DNA from 3 places in the Kitasatospora sp. NPDC017646 genome. Region 3 is predicted to be linked to each of the others. Evidence: riboswitches for the same ligand, from Rfam matches in the RefSeq annotation. Region 3 holds a riboswitch; each other region holds the start of a gene.
The links. A riboswitch is a leader RNA that binds a small molecule or an ion and turns the genes downstream of it on or off. The one in region 3 is predicted to bind S-adenosylmethionine.
Positions count from the first base shown of each region.

Region 1: it holds a riboswitch for S-adenosylmethionine, as region 3 does, so the genes downstream of both, ACH4J0_RS02660 (IclR family transcriptional regulator) here and thrC (threonine synthase) in region 3, are expected to answer to the same signal.
Region 2: it holds a riboswitch for S-adenosylmethionine, as region 3 does, so the genes downstream of both, ACH4J0_RS05040 (aminotransferase class V-fold PLP-dependent enzyme) here and thrC (threonine synthase) in region 3, are expected to answer to the same signal.

Region 1 covers NZ_JBIRJC010000001.1:542,342-547,986, forward strand. Annotated here, with positions in the region: gene ACH4J0_RS02640 (sialidase family protein) at 1-938, shown strand, start outside; gene ACH4J0_RS02645 (DUF3995 domain-containing protein) at 1,029-1,553, opposite strand; gene ACH4J0_RS02650 (RNA polymerase sigma factor) at 1,748-2,254, shown strand; gene ACH4J0_RS02655 (hypothetical protein) at 2,251-2,763, shown strand; gene ACH4J0_RS02660 (IclR family transcriptional regulator) at 2,792-3,505, opposite strand; SAM riboswitch class I at 3,705-3,847, opposite strand; gene ACH4J0_RS02665 (M1 family aminopeptidase) at 4,132-5,645, shown strand, end outside.
Region 2 covers NZ_JBIRJC010000002.1:432,157-437,801, reverse strand. Annotated here, with positions in the region: gene ACH4J0_RS05060 (NYN domain-containing protein) at 1-1,196, opposite strand, end outside; gene ACH4J0_RS05055 (hypothetical protein) at 1,568-1,831, opposite strand; gene ACH4J0_RS05050 (rhomboid family intramembrane serine protease) at 2,032-2,814, shown strand; gene ACH4J0_RS05045 (Lrp/AsnC ligand binding domain-containing protein) at 2,857-3,138, shown strand; gene ACH4J0_RS05040 (aminotransferase class V-fold PLP-dependent enzyme) at 3,162-4,535, opposite strand; SAM riboswitch class IV at 4,588-4,705, opposite strand; gene trpD (anthranilate phosphoribosyltransferase) at 4,838-5,645, opposite strand, start outside.
Region 3 covers NZ_JBIRJC010000039.1:896-6,540, forward strand. Annotated here, with positions in the region: gene otsB (trehalose-phosphatase) at 1-167, shown strand, start outside; gene ACH4J0_RS34965 (trehalose-6-phosphate synthase) at 154-1,647, opposite strand; gene ACH4J0_RS34970 (glucosyl-3-phosphoglycerate synthase) at 1,708-2,736, opposite strand; SAM riboswitch class I at 2,880-3,015, shown strand; gene thrC (threonine synthase) at 3,032-4,339, shown strand; gene ACH4J0_RS34980 (MoaD/ThiS family protein) at 4,366-4,644, shown strand; gene ACH4J0_RS34985 (cold-shock protein) at 5,195-5,398, shown strand.

The DNA of each region.
Region 1 (5,645 bases), on a different contig from region 3:
CCTTCGACGGACCGGGCTACATCTCCGTCACCCGTGACCACGGCCGCACCTGGTCCCCGGCGAAGCCCTTCGTCATCACCAGCACGACGCCGAACAGCCAGACCATCGGCAACCAGATCGTGGTCGACCCGCGGACCGACACGCTGTACGACTTCTTCGACTGGATCACCTTCACCGACGGGACCGCCACCGCCGTCAGCGATGTGCACTTCGGCATGGCCACCTCCACCGACCAGGGCCGGACCTGGAGCCAACCGGTCAGGGTCGCCGCCGACACCTCCGTCCCCGAGGTCGACCCGAACGCGCCCGCCGACGCCGGCAAGTCCCTCCGGGCCGGCGCCGGACTGCCGAGCGTGGCCATCGACCCGCAGACCGGCGAGCTCTACCTCGCCTACGAGGGCTCGGAGTTCACCGGCGGCCAGTACGACGCGATCCAGCTGGTGCACTCCACCGACGGCGGCCGGACGTGGAGCGGCCCGACCCGGATCAACCAGGCTCCGGGCGCCCCGGCGTTCACCCCGTCCATCACCGTGACCGCCGACGGCACCGTCGCCGTCAGCTACTACGACCTGCGCTACCTCACGGCGGCCGACACCACCACCCTGCCCACGGCCGCCTGGCTCCTCAGCTTCCCGCGCGGCGGCGAGGGCAGCCCGATCGAGCGGCAGATCTCGCCGGTCTTCGACTGGCTCCGGGCACCATTCGCCGGAGGGCACTTCCTCGGCGACTACCAGTCGCTGATCAACGACGGCCACCAGATCCGCCCGGTCCTGGTCACCGCCAGCGGCGCCGACCCGCTGAACTCCACCGACGTGTACAGCGGCCGCTTCCAGCCGGGCACCCTGCGCAGCCCGGCCACCGGCGCGCCGAGCGCACAGGCGGCGCACGCGGCAGCGCCCGTCGCCGCGCCGCGCGCCGTCCAGCACCTGCGGCGCTGACCCGGTCGGTCCGGACGACGGGCGGACGGCGTCCTGCGGCTCCTGCCTCCTGAAGGCGGAGCAGCGGGGCGCCGTCCGGGTTCCGGCCGCTCAGGCCCGCATCACCGTGTCCGAAGCCGCAGTGCCGACACACGCCGTGCCCGTAGCCGCAGTGCCCACAGGCGCCGTACTCGAAGCCGCCACCTGCCAGGCCGCCCGCCCGAGCACCAGGCACAGCGGCGTGTACAGCAGCAGGTTGAGCCAGTAGAAGGTGTCGCCCGGGTCCGCTCCGACGCCGGTCACCCAGACCAGTCCGGCCGCGCCGCGGATGAGCAGTCCGCAGGCCACCGCCCGGCTCCCCCAGCGCGGCAGCAGCGCGGACAGTCGGCGGCCCAGGGCCGGCAGCCGCCCGCCCCGGACCAGCACCAGCGCCGCGCCCGAGAAGAGCGCCCCCGCGAGCGGCACCAATCCCTGTGGGGTGAACGGCACCTGCGTGTTGAGCACCAGCTGCGAGAGCCGGGCGGTGCCGCCCACCGGCCAGGTCCGCCCGGTGGCCCAGTAGAGGTGGAGCAGACCGTCCACCGCCAGCACCGCACCGACCGCGGTGGCCCTGCTGCTGATCTTCGTCGACTTCATGCCGTCACCTCACGGGGTCTCAGGACGCTCGGACACCCGAAGGAGCGCCCCGCCGACCGATCCGTTCCTGTGACGAGGAACACTGCACCGGGGCGAAATCCACAGGGAACGTTTCGCCGCTTCGGCGCCTCCGCCTGAGGACCCTGGTCGCCGGCGGGACGACCGACAGCAGCAGAAAGAGCGGAGAGAGCACCATGCAGGAGCCACCGCCCGACCTCACCCAGCTGGTGAGGGCCGCCCAGGGCGGCGACCAACTCGCGGTCGGCCGGCTGCTGGACCTGATCACCCCGTACGTCCGTCGGCTCTGCGGCCCGATCGCGCTGGACGACGGCGCCGACGCGACCCAGGAGGCGCTCATCGTGGTCTTCCGCAAACTGCGCCAACTCCAGGACCCCGCAGCTCTGTACGGCTGGGTCCGTGCGATCGCGGTGCGGGAGGCCGTGCGGTGCGCCACCCGGGCGGCGCGCTCGCGACCGGCCGAACTCGGCGAGGTCCCCGCGCCCGGTGACCCCCAACTCGCCGCGGACATCCGCGACGTGCTCTCCCGGCTCTCCCCCGAGCACCGCGCCGTGCTGCTGCTGCGCGACCTGGAAGGGCTGGACGAGCGACAGACCGCGGCGCTGCTCGCGGTCGCGCCCGGGACGGTCAAGTCCCGGCTCTCCCGGGCCCGACTCAGCTTCCGAAAGGCGTGGCAGCAGTGACCGACACCCCGATGCCGCAGTGGCCCGTCGCCGACTTCGACCCGGTCCGGCGGTTGCACGTGATCGCCGCCACCGCGCCCGGGGCAGCCCGGATCGGCGAGGCCGTCCTCGACGCGCCGTTCGAACGGGTCTGGGCGCTCGCCCAGGACCTGGGGCGCACGATGCCGCTCTGGATCCCCGACGTCCGCAGGGTGCAGCTCGTCCACTCCGCACCTTCCGGTTCGCTCCGGACGGCTTCGCTCCGGACGGCTTCGCTCCAGGCCCGGATCCACGGCCGCACCCGGCTCCGGGCCACGTTCGGGATCGACCTCGCACCCGGCTGGTGCCTGATGCAGAGCCGCCTCGTACTCGGCGGGATGGCGGCCCGCCCGGAGACCGACCGCACCACCCGCTTCGCCTTCCTCGGCGGCCTTCGGTTCCCCGGAGCACGCCTCCTCGCCCCCGCACTGCGCCCGTTCACCGGGGACCCGCTGGCGCGGTTCGTCGCCCTGCTCGACGACGAGGGGTAGCGGCACCTGACGGGAGGCGACGGGCCGGTCAGGGCCGGTGCAGTGCTTCGGTGAGCCGGGCCGCCGCCTCGACGACGGCATGGGAGAGCTGGGCGCCAGGGTGGCGGGTGAGCCGTTCGATCGGGCCCGAGACGGACACGGCCGCCACGACCCGGTTGGACGGGCCGCGGACGGGTGCGGAGACGGAGGCCACCCCGGGCTCGCGTTCGCCGATGGACTGGGCCCAGCCGCGGCGCCGTACGCCGCTGAGGGCGGTGGCGGTGAACCGGGCGCCCTGGAGGCCGCGGTGGAGGCGCTCGGGCTCCTCCCAAGCCAGTAGCACCTGCGCCGCGGACCCGACCTTCATCGGCAGGGCGAGTCCCACCGGGACGGTGTCGCGCAGGCCGAAGAGGCGCTCGGCCGCCGCCACGCAGATCCGCACCTCGCCCTGCCGACGGTAGAGCTGGGCGGTCTCGCCGGTGAGGTCGCGCAGCTGGGTGAGGACCGGGCCCGCAGCTGCCAGCAGGTGGTCCTCACCGGCGGCGGCGGAGAGCTCGCTGAGTCGCGGGCCGAGGACGAACCGGCCCTGCAGGTCCCTGCCGAGCAGGCGGTGGTGTTCCAGGGCGACGGCGATCCGGTGGGCGGTCGGCCGGGCCAGGCCGGTGGCGTCGACGAGTCCGGCAAGAGTGGCCGGACCGGCCTCCAGGGTGCCGAGGATCGAGGTGATCTTGTCGAGCACGCCGACGCCGCTCGTGTTCTCCATGGACGGGTACTCCAGTCTCGAATCCCGTGAGCGCCGGGTGGGTTGGGCTCACGGACGCTCCGGTGGGTTGGGAGCGGGGTGGTCAGCGAGGACAGGCCTGCGAATGCAGCCGATTGCCTGCGCCGGGCACGAGACGGGTACGCGAAAGGGCCGGGGCGGGAAGCGCCCGGGCGAAGGACAGCACAGAGAGCACCGTGTCTCCTCATCTTCCCCGCGCCACGTTGGCGACAGGCCGGAGTTGGCACTGATCCCGGACGGCACGGCGCGTACTTCGGACGCCGGGTCGAACGGGGAGTTGCCGGGGCTTCGTAGGGCCGGTCCCTCCACCCCTCTGGATGATTCGCGACGAACCATACAAGACTTCCCGGGCGTCCCGCCAAACTTTTCCCTCACCCGCACCCCCGGAACCCCACCGGGCGGAGCTGCGGACCGGATGTCGGTTGCCGGGTCGAGGACTTGCGCTTCGAGGAGTTCCTCCACCGGTCCGGGGATGCCCAGCGTGTAGGGGCCGGTCGGTGCGGGTGCCCGCGGAGGGTGGGTGCCACCGCAGGACGGAGAACACGGTGCGCGGGGCCTGGCGGCCTTCGCCGCTGAGGCGTTCGACGAAGCCGCCCGAACGGGCGCTGATGACCCGTCAGACGGCGCCGCAACCGGTCGGCTGTGAGATCCCGGCCACCACGGGCGCGTACGGCTTCGGTGTCCTGGGCGCCACGCTGGACGTCTACCGGGGCATCCGGCCCGATCTGCACTGCTCCGTACGCCGGTGCGCGGGGAGCCTGCCGCTGCCGGGAGCGGGAACGGTCCGGCGGATCACTCCGACGGAGGAGCCGGTGCGTGTCCCCTGGGTGGTCGAGGCCGTTCTCAAGATCGGTGTCGGCGACTCGGTCGCCGCCCGGCCGGCCTCGGACCACACCTCGGGGTACGTCCGGGTGGTGGGCGCCTCGATCGAGGAGGTGGAACGGCGGATGCGCGAAGCTCAACGCGTTCACCGTCGAGCTCGGCGCGCCGACCGCCGGGCAACCGACCGGTTCTCCGCCCGGCACCACCCCCGCTTACCCCTTCCAACGACAGGAGTCCACGGCGTGCGACGCCTCCACCCCCTGTTCGCCGTCCTCGCCGTGCTGCTGACGGTGGCCGCCGCCCCGCCCGACCGCGCCGCCCCGCCCGATCGCGCCGCTGCCGCCGACCCGACGCGCACCCCCGGCACCCCCTCGTACAGCGTCGACCTGCGCAGCGACGCCACCGGTGCGCACTGGCGCGGCCACGAGCGGATCGCCTTCAGCAACGCCTCTCCCGAGCCCCTCAACGAGGTGTACCTGCGGCTCTGGGACAACTTCCGCGGCGGCTGCGCGACCCCGTCCGTCCGGGTGACCGACCTGCACGTCGGCCAGGGCGCCCAGGACAGGGGCCTCCAGGACGGAGGCGTCCAGGACAGGGGCGCCCAGGGCACCCCGGGCGCCACCCCGGACCGCTACGAGGTCGCCTGCACCGCCCTGCGCGTCCCGCTCCCCCGCCCGCTACCCCAGGCCGCCTCCGGCACCGTCGAGTTCGACCTCACCGTCGACGTCCCGGACGGCATCGACCGCTTCGGCCGCGACGGCGCCTTCAGCTTCGTCGGCAACGCCCTGCCCGTCCTCGCCGTCCGCGACGGGACGGGCTGGCACCTGGACCCGTACTCCGAGCTCGGCGAGTCCTTCTTCGGCCTCAGCTCCGACTTCGCCGTCACCCTGGACCACCCCACCGACCTGCTGGTCCCCGCCACCGGCACCGCCGTCGACACTCCCGGCGAGCCGGGCCGTACGGTCACCCGGATCGGCGCCCGCAACGTCCGTGAATTCGCCTGGGCCGCCGGGCCGTTCAGCCGCATCGCGGGCCGCTCCGCGGGCGGCGTACGGATCTCCGTCTACTCGGTCACCGACATCACCCCGAAGGACGCCCAGGCGATGCTGGACCTGTCCCTGCGGACCATCGACGACCACGCCGCCCACTACGGCCCCTACCCGTACGGGGACCTCGCCACGGTGCTCGACAACCGCTTCGACTTCGCCGGCATGGAGTACCCCGCCTTCGTCCTGGACCGGGTCCGGCCCTCCGCCGTGATCCACGAGCTGGCGCACCAGTGGTGGTACGGCATCGTCGG
Region 2 (5,645 bases), on a different contig from region 3:
GGACGGCCCTGCGGTTCGGCCCGGACCAGACGGCGGATCAGCTCGTCCGCGGTCTCCCCGGTCCGACTGAACCGTACCCGCACCCCGCGCGGTGGCGCCATGATGACCGGCACGTCCAGGTCCTGCCCGTCGAACACACAGGTGACCTCCGCCTGGGTGCGCTGGGCCAGCATCGCCAGCCCGCCCAGCAGCCGGATCCGCTGCTGCTCCAGCGGCAGCGTCGGGTACCCGGTCTTGGTCACGTTGTAGCCGTCCACCACCAGGTGCACCTGCGGGATCGCCAGCAGTTGGTCCAGCAGCGCCGGATCGTCCTCGGCCAGGCCGCGCCGGGCCACGTCGTGCGGCGAGGCCGCCCCCGGCACCACCGCCTCCACCGTGTCCGCCGGCCGGATCTGGGAGACCGGCAGCGCCAGCTCGCGCTGCAGGCCCTGCGCCGACTGCAGCACGGTGTCCAGCAGCAGCCGCAGCCGCATGTCCTCGACGCTGCGCCCCTCGCGGGCCGACCGGCGGCCCTGCTCGGCGGCGTTCTCCAGCTCGGACACCCGGTGCCGCAGCCGCCGGGCCTCGCCCTCGGCCGCACTGCGCTCCGCCGCGGCCTGCGCCTTCGCGGCCTCCAGCTCCCCGGTCACCCGCCGGGTCTCGGCCTGCGCCCGGCGGGTGTCGCTCTCCAGCGACCGCACCTTCTTGCGCAGCGACTCGGCCTCCCGCCGGACGCCCTCGAACTCCGCGCGCTGACGGTCCAGGTCCGCCCGCGCCGCGGCCCGGACCTCGGCCAGCTCGGCCTGCAGCTTCTCCACCAGCCGGGTGGCCTCCGCCGCCGCGTCCTCGGCGCCGGCCCGCTCGGCCTCCTCGCCGGCCTCGGCGACCAGCCGGCTCCAACCCGCCGAGCGCACCAGGTAGGCGGCGGCCGCGACGTCCATCGGATCGGCGGCGCCGGGGACGGTGCCCGACTCCAACGCCTTCACCAGATCCGGCTGGCCCAGCCGCAGCCGCTCCGCTATCCGCACCCGGAAGGCCGGCTCGGACTCCAGCGCCGCCGCCAGCGCGGTGGCCGCGTACTTGGTCCGCCGCGCCGGGGTGAACTTGACGTACTGGCGCAGGCTCTGCGGCAGCTCCGCGGTCGCCAGGCCACCCAGCGCGTCCGAGGCCAGCCCGACCACGCGCCGGCGCACGCCCTCCGGCAGCGGCCGGTCCAGCTTCTCGGCGGCGCGCTCCGCGGCGGCGTTCGAAGCAGCGGCGCCAGAAGCAGCAGCCTCGGAGGCAGCAGCCTCGGAAGCAGCGGCAGCGGAATCACCGCCGCCGGAGGCAGCGGCCCCTGCCGCGGTCCCCTCCGGCGCAGCGCTCTCGGACGGGACCGTCCCGGCGGCCGGCTCCGGTGCCTGCGCAGCGGGCTGAAGCCCCTGCGCTTCGCCGGGCTCCCTCGCTGCGTCCACCACGTCCTCGGCTCCGATCCTGGTCCAGCGGGTGCGGCCCACGGCCGTCCCTGTCGTCACGCTCCGTGCGTCTTGTCTGTATTGTCCCGTGCGGTGGACGGCCGCGTCGCGCACCGCCCACCGCACCGGCGGGATCAGCCCTGCTCGGCGGGGGCCTCCGCGCCCTCGGCACCCGGGCGGGCCACCAGCTCGACCTGGTCCACCGCGTTGCACCAGCGGCAGCGCACCGACTCGATCGTCTCGCTGAGCACCTCGGTCTCCTCGACCGCGGACTCGCCGGCCAGGTCGAAGTGCAGGAACTCGGTCACCCTCGCGGTGCGGGTCACGTCGAAGCGGGTGAGGTTGCCGCACAGCGTGCAGCGCCAGCGCGTCTCGGCGGTCAGTGCGGGGACAGTCATCGGGGATCCTCTCGGCCGGTCCCTGGGTGGCTAGGCGCTCCCCCCGGAGCCCCGGCGTCGGCGGCGGGAGACGGGATTGCCCGCCCCAAGCCTATTGCCTGGGGCAACCACCCCGACCACCGGTTGCCGGAACACGGTGGCTAGTCCACCTGCCGTAAACCGCCGTGTCACCCGCCGCGCGCGGAGGGATGCTTGGCCGCATGGCGCTCGTGGCTCCCGGCCAGACCGAAGCGCGGGGCGGCCGCCCGGCGGTGCCCGCCCCGGCGGTCACCTACGCCCTGATCGCGGTCAACACGCTGGTCTTCCTGCTCGGCCCGGCCGCCGGCCTCAACCCGATGTACGGCACCGGCCTGACCCAGGTCTGTACCGAGCAGCGGTACGAGCAGCGCTGGGGCGCCGTCCCCGCCGAGCTGCTGACCGGCCACCCGCTCACCGCCGAGCAGCTGGCCGAGGGCCCCGACCCGGTCCCCGGCTGCCCCGCCGCCCCCACCCCGGGCAAGCGCCCGGCGGTCTCCGCCCTCACCGGGCTCTTCCTGCACGCCGGCTGGCTGCACCTGCTGGGCAACCTGCTCTTCCTCCACGTCTTCGGCCCCACCGTCGAACGGCGGGTCGGCCGGGTTAGGTACCTCCTCTTCTACCTGGCCGCCGGCAGCCTCGCCTCGTACGGCTTCGCGCTCGCCGAGGCGCACTCGCCCGACTCCACCCGCGTCCTGATCGGCGCCTCGGGCGCGATCTCCGCCGTGCTCGGCGCCTACCTGCGCTTCCACCCGAGGGCCCGGGTGACCGCCCTGGTCCCGCTGCTCCTCTTCCTCCCGCTGCGCTTCCCCGCCTGGCTGGTGCTCGGCCTCTGGTTCGCGCTGCAGTGGTGGTCGGTGCACTCGGCCGGTCCCGGGGTGGCCTACCTGGTGCACGTGATCGGCTTCTCGGCCGGCTTCCTGTACGCCTGCACCGTGGTCGGACACCCCTCGAGACGCCCCGGCTGAGGCCCGATACGCTGGCCGCACCCCACGAAGGAGCCCGAAACAGTGATCACCGCCATCGTCCTGATCAAGACCAGTGTCGACCGCATCCCGGAGATCGCCGAGGCCATCGCCGCCATCGAGGGCGTCAGCGAGGTGTACTCGGTGACCGGCGGCTACGACCTGGTGGCGATGGTGCGGGTGCGCCGCCACGACGACCTGGCCGAGGTCATCCCGGGTCGGCTGAACAAGGTCCCGGGCGTGGCCCACACCGAGACCCAGATCGCCTTCCGTACCTACTCCCAGCACGACCTGGAAGCGGCCTTCGCCCTCGGCCTGGACGAGTAGCCGTCTGGCCCACGGGCCGTGCCTCAGCGCCGACTGTCGGCGACGCAACGGCCGCCCTCGTTGCGGTAGTTCCACGCCGCGCCGTCGGTGACCAGCTCGCGGACGGCGGTCAGGAAGCGCTCGATGTGCTCGTCCGGCGTCCCGGCCCCGAAGCTCACCCGGATCGCGTTCAGGCTGCGCTCCCCCGGGAGCGAGGGCTCCGGCGCCCCGCACTCGGACGGCGCCACCTCCTCGTCGCCGAGCAGCGTCCGCACCAGGGGGTGGGCGCAGAACAGCCCGTCGCGCACCCCGATGCCGTACTCGGCGGACAGCGCGGCCGAGAAGTGCGAGCTGTTCCAGCCGCGGACGACGAAGGACAGCACGCCCACCCGGGCGCTGCTCCGAATGTCGCCGGCCTCGCCGAACAGGTTCAGCACCCTGACCTCCGGGATCTGCGCCAGCCCCGCCGTCAGCCGCTCGACCAGCTGCCGCTCCCGGGCCTCCAGCGCGTCGAAGCCGGCCTCGGTCAGCGCCCGGCAGGCCGAGGCGATCGCGTAGGCGCCGATGACGTTCGGCGAGCCGGCCTCGTGCCGGGCCGGCCCGGTGTTCCACTGCACCGCCACCGAGCCGTCCGGTTCCCGGGCCACCGTCCGGGTCGCCCCGCCACCGGCCAGGTACGGCTCCGCCGCGTCCAGCCAGTCCGCCCGCCCGGCCAGCACCCCGGCGCCGAACGGCGCGTAGAGCTTGTGGCCGGAGAAGGCGATCCAGTCGACGTCCAGTTCGCGCACCGAGACCCGGTGGTGCGGGGCCAGCTGGGCGGCGTCCAGCACCACCCGGGCGCCGTGCCGGTGCGCGGTCGCGGTCAGCTCGGCGACCGGCCACAGCTCGCCGGTCACGTTGGAGGCGCCGGTGACGCACAGCAGCTTCGGCCCCTCGGACGCCGCGGCGAGCGCCGCCTCCAGCGCGGCCACCGCCTCGGCCCGCGAGCGCGGCGCCCGCAGGTAGCTGACCTCCAGTCCGGCGTGCGCCCAGGGCAGCAGCGAGGCGTGGTGCTCGGTCTCGAAGGCGAACACCCGGGTGCCGGCCGGGACGGCGGCGGCCAGCAGGTTGAGCGAGTCGGTGGTGGCGCGGGTGAAGACCACCTGGTCGCCGCCGCGCAGGTCGAGGAAGTCGGCGACGGTCCGGCGGCTCTGCTCGAACAGGTCGGTGGACAGCTGCGACAGGTACCCCGCGCCGCGGTGCACGCTGCCGTAGTACGGCGCGTAGGCGGCGACGTCGTCCCACACCCGCTGGAGCGCCGGCGCGCTGGCCGCGTAGTCGAGTGCCGCGTAACCGACCTTCTCGCCGCTGGCGAGCGGCACCTGGACGTCCTGGCCGAGAACGGCGAGCGGGGCGTGGAGGTCAACGGAGACGGACATGGGGACACACTCCTTCTGGGGGCAAGGGACCCCGGGAGTGCTCGTCGTCCGGTGTCCGCGCTTGTCGCGCGGACGGCTTGCCCGGCGACCCGGTCCTCACCCAGGGCACCCCGCCACGGACGGAGGGTTGCCGGACAGCCAGCTGGGGCTTGACGCTGTCACTCATGACCTGGCGAAGACTCTAGGTCGGGTGCGTCGGACGGTCAAACAGGCATCCACCATCCGGACGGCGTTCCCGCCCGCTCGCCTCCAAGGCGCTCGGGCCCGTGCCGACGACGCGACACGGGCCCTCAACCACCGCCTCAGATCCGGCTGGTGGCCTCCGACCACCGCCGCAGCAGCTCCTGCGCAGCGCCCGAGTCGATCGCCTCGGCCGCCCGCGCCATGCCCGCCGCGAGCTGCTCCGTCAGCGGCGCGTCGCCGAGGTCCATCGCGACCAGCGCCGCCGCCGTGTTCAGCAGCACGGCGTCCCGCACCGGCCCGCGCTCCCCGGCCAGCATCCGGCGCGCGACCTCGGCGTTGTACGCGGCGTCGGCTCCGCGCAGCGCCTCGATGCCAACCAGCTCGATGCCGACGTCCCGCGGGTCGAAGGTCGTCTCGGTGACCACCCCGTCGCGCACCAGCCACACCCGCGAGGTGGTGGTGATGGTCAGTTCGTCCAGCCCGTCGTCACCGCGGAACACCAGCGCCGTCGCCCCGCGCCGGGCCAGCACACCGGCGATCAGCCCGGAGAGCCGGGTGTCGAAGCAGCCGATCGCGTGCGAGGTGACCTTCGCCGGGTTGGTCAGCGGGCCGAGGATGTTGAAGGCGGTCGGCACCCCCAGGTCCCGCCGCGCGGTGGCGGCGTGCCGCATCGAGGGGTGGAACTTCGCCGCGAAGCAGAAGGTGAGCCCGACCTCCTCGGCCACCTCGGCCACCCGCCGGGCCGACAGGTCCAGCGCCACCCCCAGCTTCTCCAGCACGTCCGAGGAGCCGCTGGAGGAGGAGGCGGCCCGGTTGCCGTGCTTGACCACCTTGGCCCCGGCGGCCGCCGCGACGATCGCCGACATGGTGGAGATGTTGACGGTCTTCGCCCGGTCGCCGCCGGTGCCGACGATGTCGACCGCCGGG
Region 3 (5,645 bases):
TGGAGGAGTTGCGCGGGCAGGGGCTGGCCGGGCTGCTGGTGTGCGCCGGGGCGGTGGGGGACGCGCCGGTGCGCGAGCTGGCCGACCGGGCGGATCTGGTGGTCGACGGGCCCGAGGGCGTGGTGGAGCTGTTGGGCGCCTTGGAGGAGGCGCTCAGAGGGCGTTGAGCTGGTCGAGGAACCACTGCTGAGGGGGGAGCGCGGTGGCCGCGGCGGCGAGGCGCTTGTTGCGGTCGGCGCGCTCCTCCGGACTCATACTGAGGCCGGCGTGCAGGGCGTCCGCGGTGGCGATGACGTCGTAGGGGTTGACGGTGAGGGCGTCGTCCCCCAGTTCGGCGTGGGCGCCGGCCTCCCGGGAGAGGACGAGGGCGCAGCCGTGGTCGGAGACGACGGGTACCTCCTTGGCGACCAGGTTCATGCCGTCCCGGATCGGGTTGACGAGTGCCACGTCGGCGAGGCGGTAGGCGGCCAGGGAGCGCGGGAAGTCGTCGTCGACGTGCAGGAGCAGGGGCTGCCAGGTGGGGGTGGCGAACTCGTCGTTGATCTCGGCGGCGAGGCGTCGGACCGCGGCGGTGTAGTCGCGGTACTCGGCGAGGTCGGTCCGGGAGGGGTAGGCGAAGGCGATGTGCACCACCCGGTCGTGCCACTCGGGGCGGGTGCGGAGCAGGTGCCGGTAGGCCTGGAGGCCGCGGACGATGTTCTTGCTCAGCTCGGTGCGGTCGACCCGGACGATCGTGCGGCGGTCGCCGACGGCGGTGCGGAGGGCGTCGAGGCGTTCGTCGACGTCGGGGCGGTGGGCGCGCTCGCGGAGGAAGTCGGCGTCGGCGCCCAGGGCGTGCACGCCCAGCCGGGTGGTGCGGCTCACGAGGGTCCCCCCGGCCGAAGGCTGGGGGAGGGTGACGGTGAGTTCCCGGTGGTCGACGGTCGCCCCGAGGAGGTCCTCGCAGCAGGTGGCGAAGGCGCGGGCCCAGCGTTCGGTGAGGAAGCCGGCCCGGTCGGCGCCGAGGATGCCGGTGAGGACGGCGCGGGCGACGTCGTCGGGGAGCAGCCGGTAGTACTCGGGCGGGGCCCAGGGGGTGTGGGAGAAGTGGCCGATCCGCAGGTCGGGGCGGGCCTCGCGGAGCAGGGCCGGGACGAGGGAGAGGTGGTAGTCCTGGACCAGGACGGCGGCGTTCGGGGCGGCTTCGGCGGCCAGGGCGTTCGCGAAGGCGGCGTTGTACGCCTGGTAGGCGGCCCATTCGGTGCGGAAGCGGACGTCGAAGGCGGGCGCGGTGGGGGTCGCGTAGAGCAGGTGGTGGACGAACCACAGGGTGGAGTTGGCGACGCCGTTGTAGGCGTGGGCGAAGGTCTGCGGGTCGATGTCCAGCATCCGTACGGCCTGGCGGCCGACCTCGTGCCCGGCGAGGTCGAGGCGGCCGTCGGGGGCTTCCCGCGCGGCCCGGCGGTCGGCGTCGCCGAGGGCGGCACAGACCCAGACGGCGTGGGGGTCGTCGATGGCGGAGAGGCCGGACACCAGCCCTCCGCCACCGCGGCGAAGGGTCAGCGTGCCGTCGTCGGTCGTGCTGAAGGACACCGGTCCCCGGTTGGAAGCCACCAGGACGGGGGCGGTGCCGGTCGCGCTCGAACGTTCGGTCGTGAGATCGCCCATGGTTGGTACGTTGCCGGGGGTCCGGGGCGGCAAACCCGTGGAGTCCGAAGACGGACCCCTTCAGTGGCGGGTGGCGTACTCGGGGACGGTGTGCATCGGGGGGCGCTCCAGGGCCGTGACGGGGTGGGTGTGGGCGGTGAAGGAGCGGGTTTCCGGGTCGCGGGTGAACTGGGTGAGGTGGGGGTGGACCAGGTCGGCGGAGGCCTTGAGGCGGTGGGTGCGGTCGAGGCGTTCGAGGGCGGTGCGGTAGATGGTGGCGGCCATCCGGCCGAGGGCCTGGCCGTCCTGGTGGCGGTGGTGCCGGACGCCGACGTCGACCTGGGCCAGGGCGTCCAGCCCGGCCAGTTCCAGCGCGTCGACCAGCAGGCCGAGTTCGACGCCGTAGCCGGTGGGGAAGGGCAGCCGTTCGAGCAGTGAACGGCGGGCCGCGTACTCGCCGCCGAGGGGCTGGACGAAACCGGCGAGTTCCGGCCAGTGGAGGTTGAGCAGGGGGCGGGCGACGAGTTCGGTGACCCGGCCGCCGCCGGTGGGGACGATCGCGTCGGTGTCCCCCGCGGCGGAGCCGCTGATCGTCACTTCGAGGGGGCGGTCGTACATGGCCTTGACCAGCTGGAGGTTCTCGTCGGTCAGCAGCGGGCCGACGATGCCGGTGACGAAGGCGGGGTCGAACTCGCGCAGGTCGGCGTCGACGAAGCAGACGATGTCGCCGTGGGTGACCAGCAGGGAGCGCCAGAGCACCTCGCCCTTGCCGGGCACGGCCGGCAGCCGGGGCAGGATCGCGTCGCGGTGCTCCACCCGGGCGCCGGCCTCGGCGGCGACGGCGGCGGTGGCGTCGGTGGAGCCCGAGTCGACCACGACGAGTTCGTCGACGAGGGGGATCCGCTCGATCAGTTCGCGGCGGATGGTGCGGACGATGTCGCCGACGGTGGCCTCCTCGTCGAGGGCCGGGAGGACGACGCTGACGGTGCGGCCGGTGCGCTGTTTGGCCTCCAGCAGGGTGTGCACCGGCCGGTCGGCCGCGCTCCACGAGCGGCGGCGGAGCCAGGACGCCGCCTGCGGGAGGAGCGCGGGGGTCGGTTCGGCGGGCACGGTGACTCTCCTCGGCGGGGTCGGTGGAACGGGCCATCTCGCTTGGCGGACGGCCCCTTTCGGGCTGGACGCCTTCGGATACAGTCTTCGTACAGCGGTCGGACCTGCGCACGCCGGGGTCGCCGCTGAACCATAACTTCACATGCTCATCCAGAGGGACTGAGGGAACGGCCCGTTGACGTCCCGGCAACCTTCTCGCTCGGCTGTCGTCGACAGGCCCCGGCGGGACAGGTGCCAATTCCGGCCCGTGGCGCGACCGCGCCACGGGGAAGATGAGGAGAGAGGCCTCGCCATCATGGCTATCGACACTGCCGCACCCTCCCCCGGCCTTCTGCCGGGGGGACCCTCGCCCGTCGACCTCGGCCCCGCCGCCGCGCTGTCCTGTCGGGAGTGCGGCACCCGCTTCCCGCTCGGCCCCAGCTTCGCCTGCCTGGAGTGCTTCGGGCCGCTGGAGATCGCCTACGACTTCGGCAGCGAGCGCGCCGAGGAGCTGCGCAAGCGGATCGAGTCCGGCCCCGCGTCCATCTGGCGCTACGCGCCGCTGCTGCCGGTGCCGGCCGACGTGGCCTCGAAGCCCAATCTGAACCCCGGCTGGACCCCGCTGGTGAAGGCGGACAACCTGGCGCGGGAGCTCGGGTTCACGGCGCAGCTGCACGTCAAGGACGACTCCGGCAACCCGACCCACTCGTTCAAGGACCGGGTGGTGGCCTGCGCGATCGAGGCGGCACGGGCGTTCGGGTACACCACGCTGTCCTGCTCCTCGACCGGCAACCTGGCCGGTGCGGTGGGCGCGGCGGCGGCCCGGGCCGGGTTCCGCTCCTGCGTCTTCATCCCGCACGACCTGGAGCAGGGCAAGGTCGTGATGGCCGGGGTGTACGGCGGCGAGCTGGTGGGCATCGAGGGCAACTACGACGACGTGAACCGCTTCTGCTCGGAGCTCATCGGGGACCCGGCCGGCGAGGGCTGGGGCTTCGTCAACGTCAACCTGCGGCCGTACTACGGCGAGGGCTCCAAGACGCTGGCGTACGAGATCTGCGAGCAGCTGGGCTGGCGGCTGCCGGAGCAGATCGTCATCCCGATCGCCTCGGGCTCGCAGCTGACGAAGATCGACAAGGGGCTGCAGGAGCTGATCAGGCTCGGTCTGGTGGAGGACCGGCCGTACCGGATCTTCGGCGCCCAGGCGGAGGGCTGCTCGCCGGTGTCGGCCGCGTTCAAGGCCGGCCGTGACGTGATCAGGCCGGTGAAGCCGGACACCATCGCCAAGTCGCTGGCGATCGGCAACCCGGCGGACGGCCCGTACGTGCTGGACATCGCCCGTCGGACGGGCGGCGCGGTCGAGGACGTCACGGACGCGGAGGTCGTGGCGGCGATCCGGCTGCTGGCCCGGACCGAGGGCATCTTCGCCGAGACCGCGGGCGGGGTGACCGTCGGCGTGCTGAAGAAGCTGGTCGAGACCGGGCAGCTGGATCCGGCCAAGGAGACCGTCGCGATCAACACCGGAGACGGCCTGAAGACGCTGGACGCCGTCTCCGAGGCCGGGATGACCACCGTCATCCGCCCGACGCTGGACTCCTTCCGCGCCGCCGGCCTCGCGTCCGCCTGAACCACTCCCACCCCGCTAGGAGAGCCATGAGCGCCAACGTCCGCATCCCCACCATCCTGCGCACCTACACCGGCGGCGCCGCCGAGGTGACCGCCGAGGGCGCCACCCTGGCCGAGGTCATCGCCGACCTGGAGAAGAACCACGCCGGCATCTCCGCCCGCGTCCTGGACGACACCGGCAAGCTGCGCCGCTTCGTCAACGTGTACGTGAACGACGACGACGTGCGGTTCGCCGACGGTCTGGCGACCGAGATCGGGGACGGCGCGAGCGTCTCGATCATTCCGGCGGTGGCCGGCGGCTGCTGAGCCGTTCCGGTCCGCTTCCCGGCCCGTTTCGCGGCCGCCCGCACGTACGGAATTCCACTCTCCGTACGTGCGGGCGGCCGTCTGCATTTCGGCGGGAATATTTCCCGGTCGAGTCGGAGTAGAGTGTGGCTCGGCTGGGAACAGGGCTTCCCCTTCCGGCCGCCGGGTGCTGCGCCCGAGATGTCCGGACGCTGGGACCGGCCCGGGAAACATGTCAGGCAGATGTCAGAATTCCTGCGGGCATTTGGGTAATTCGTCCGCTATGTCCGGCGCGGAATGCCGAGTTCCTTCCGATTTGCTCGGGCTTGTCTCTCGGCGTGCTATGGAATTCCCCACGGTTGACCCTGTTGCAGAGGGCGTCGATCCGGATACATTCAGCGGCGGTCGACGTAATCACCCGCTCACGGAAGCCGTCAGGCGTTCCCGTGCGGACGGTTGCGGCGCGTACGGCTGCGCCCAGGGGGGGTTCCCCGGGCCGGCCTCCAAACCAGACCCGGGCCCGCGACCTGCGGGACCGTGAAGGGCCAGCACAGCACTAGGGGAGTTCGGAATGGCTCAGGGCACCGTCAAGTGGTTCAACGCGGAGAAGGGCTACGGCTTCATCGCGGTCGACGGTGGTGCGGACGTCTTCGTCCACTACAGCGCGATCCAGATGGACGGCTACCGCACCCTCGAGGAGGGCCAGCGGGTCGAGTTCGAGATCTCCCAGGGACAGAAGGGCCCGCAGGCGGACATGGTCCGCGCGGCGGTCTGACCCCTTCCGAACAGGAGCTCGGCGCGGCCCACGGCTGGTGACCACTCGCTTCTCGACGGGCCCGTACGACACGCGTCGTACGGGCCCGTTCGCGTTCCCGTGCGGGTGCGGGCGGGGGTCGGTGCGGGCCCGGACGGCGGCTCGCGGGTTGGCGATTGGGCTTGCACTCGACCACCCGGAGTGCTAATCATTGGCGTTAGCACTCACAGTGTGAGAGTGACAGCGGACCGGGTCGGTGAGGCCCCCG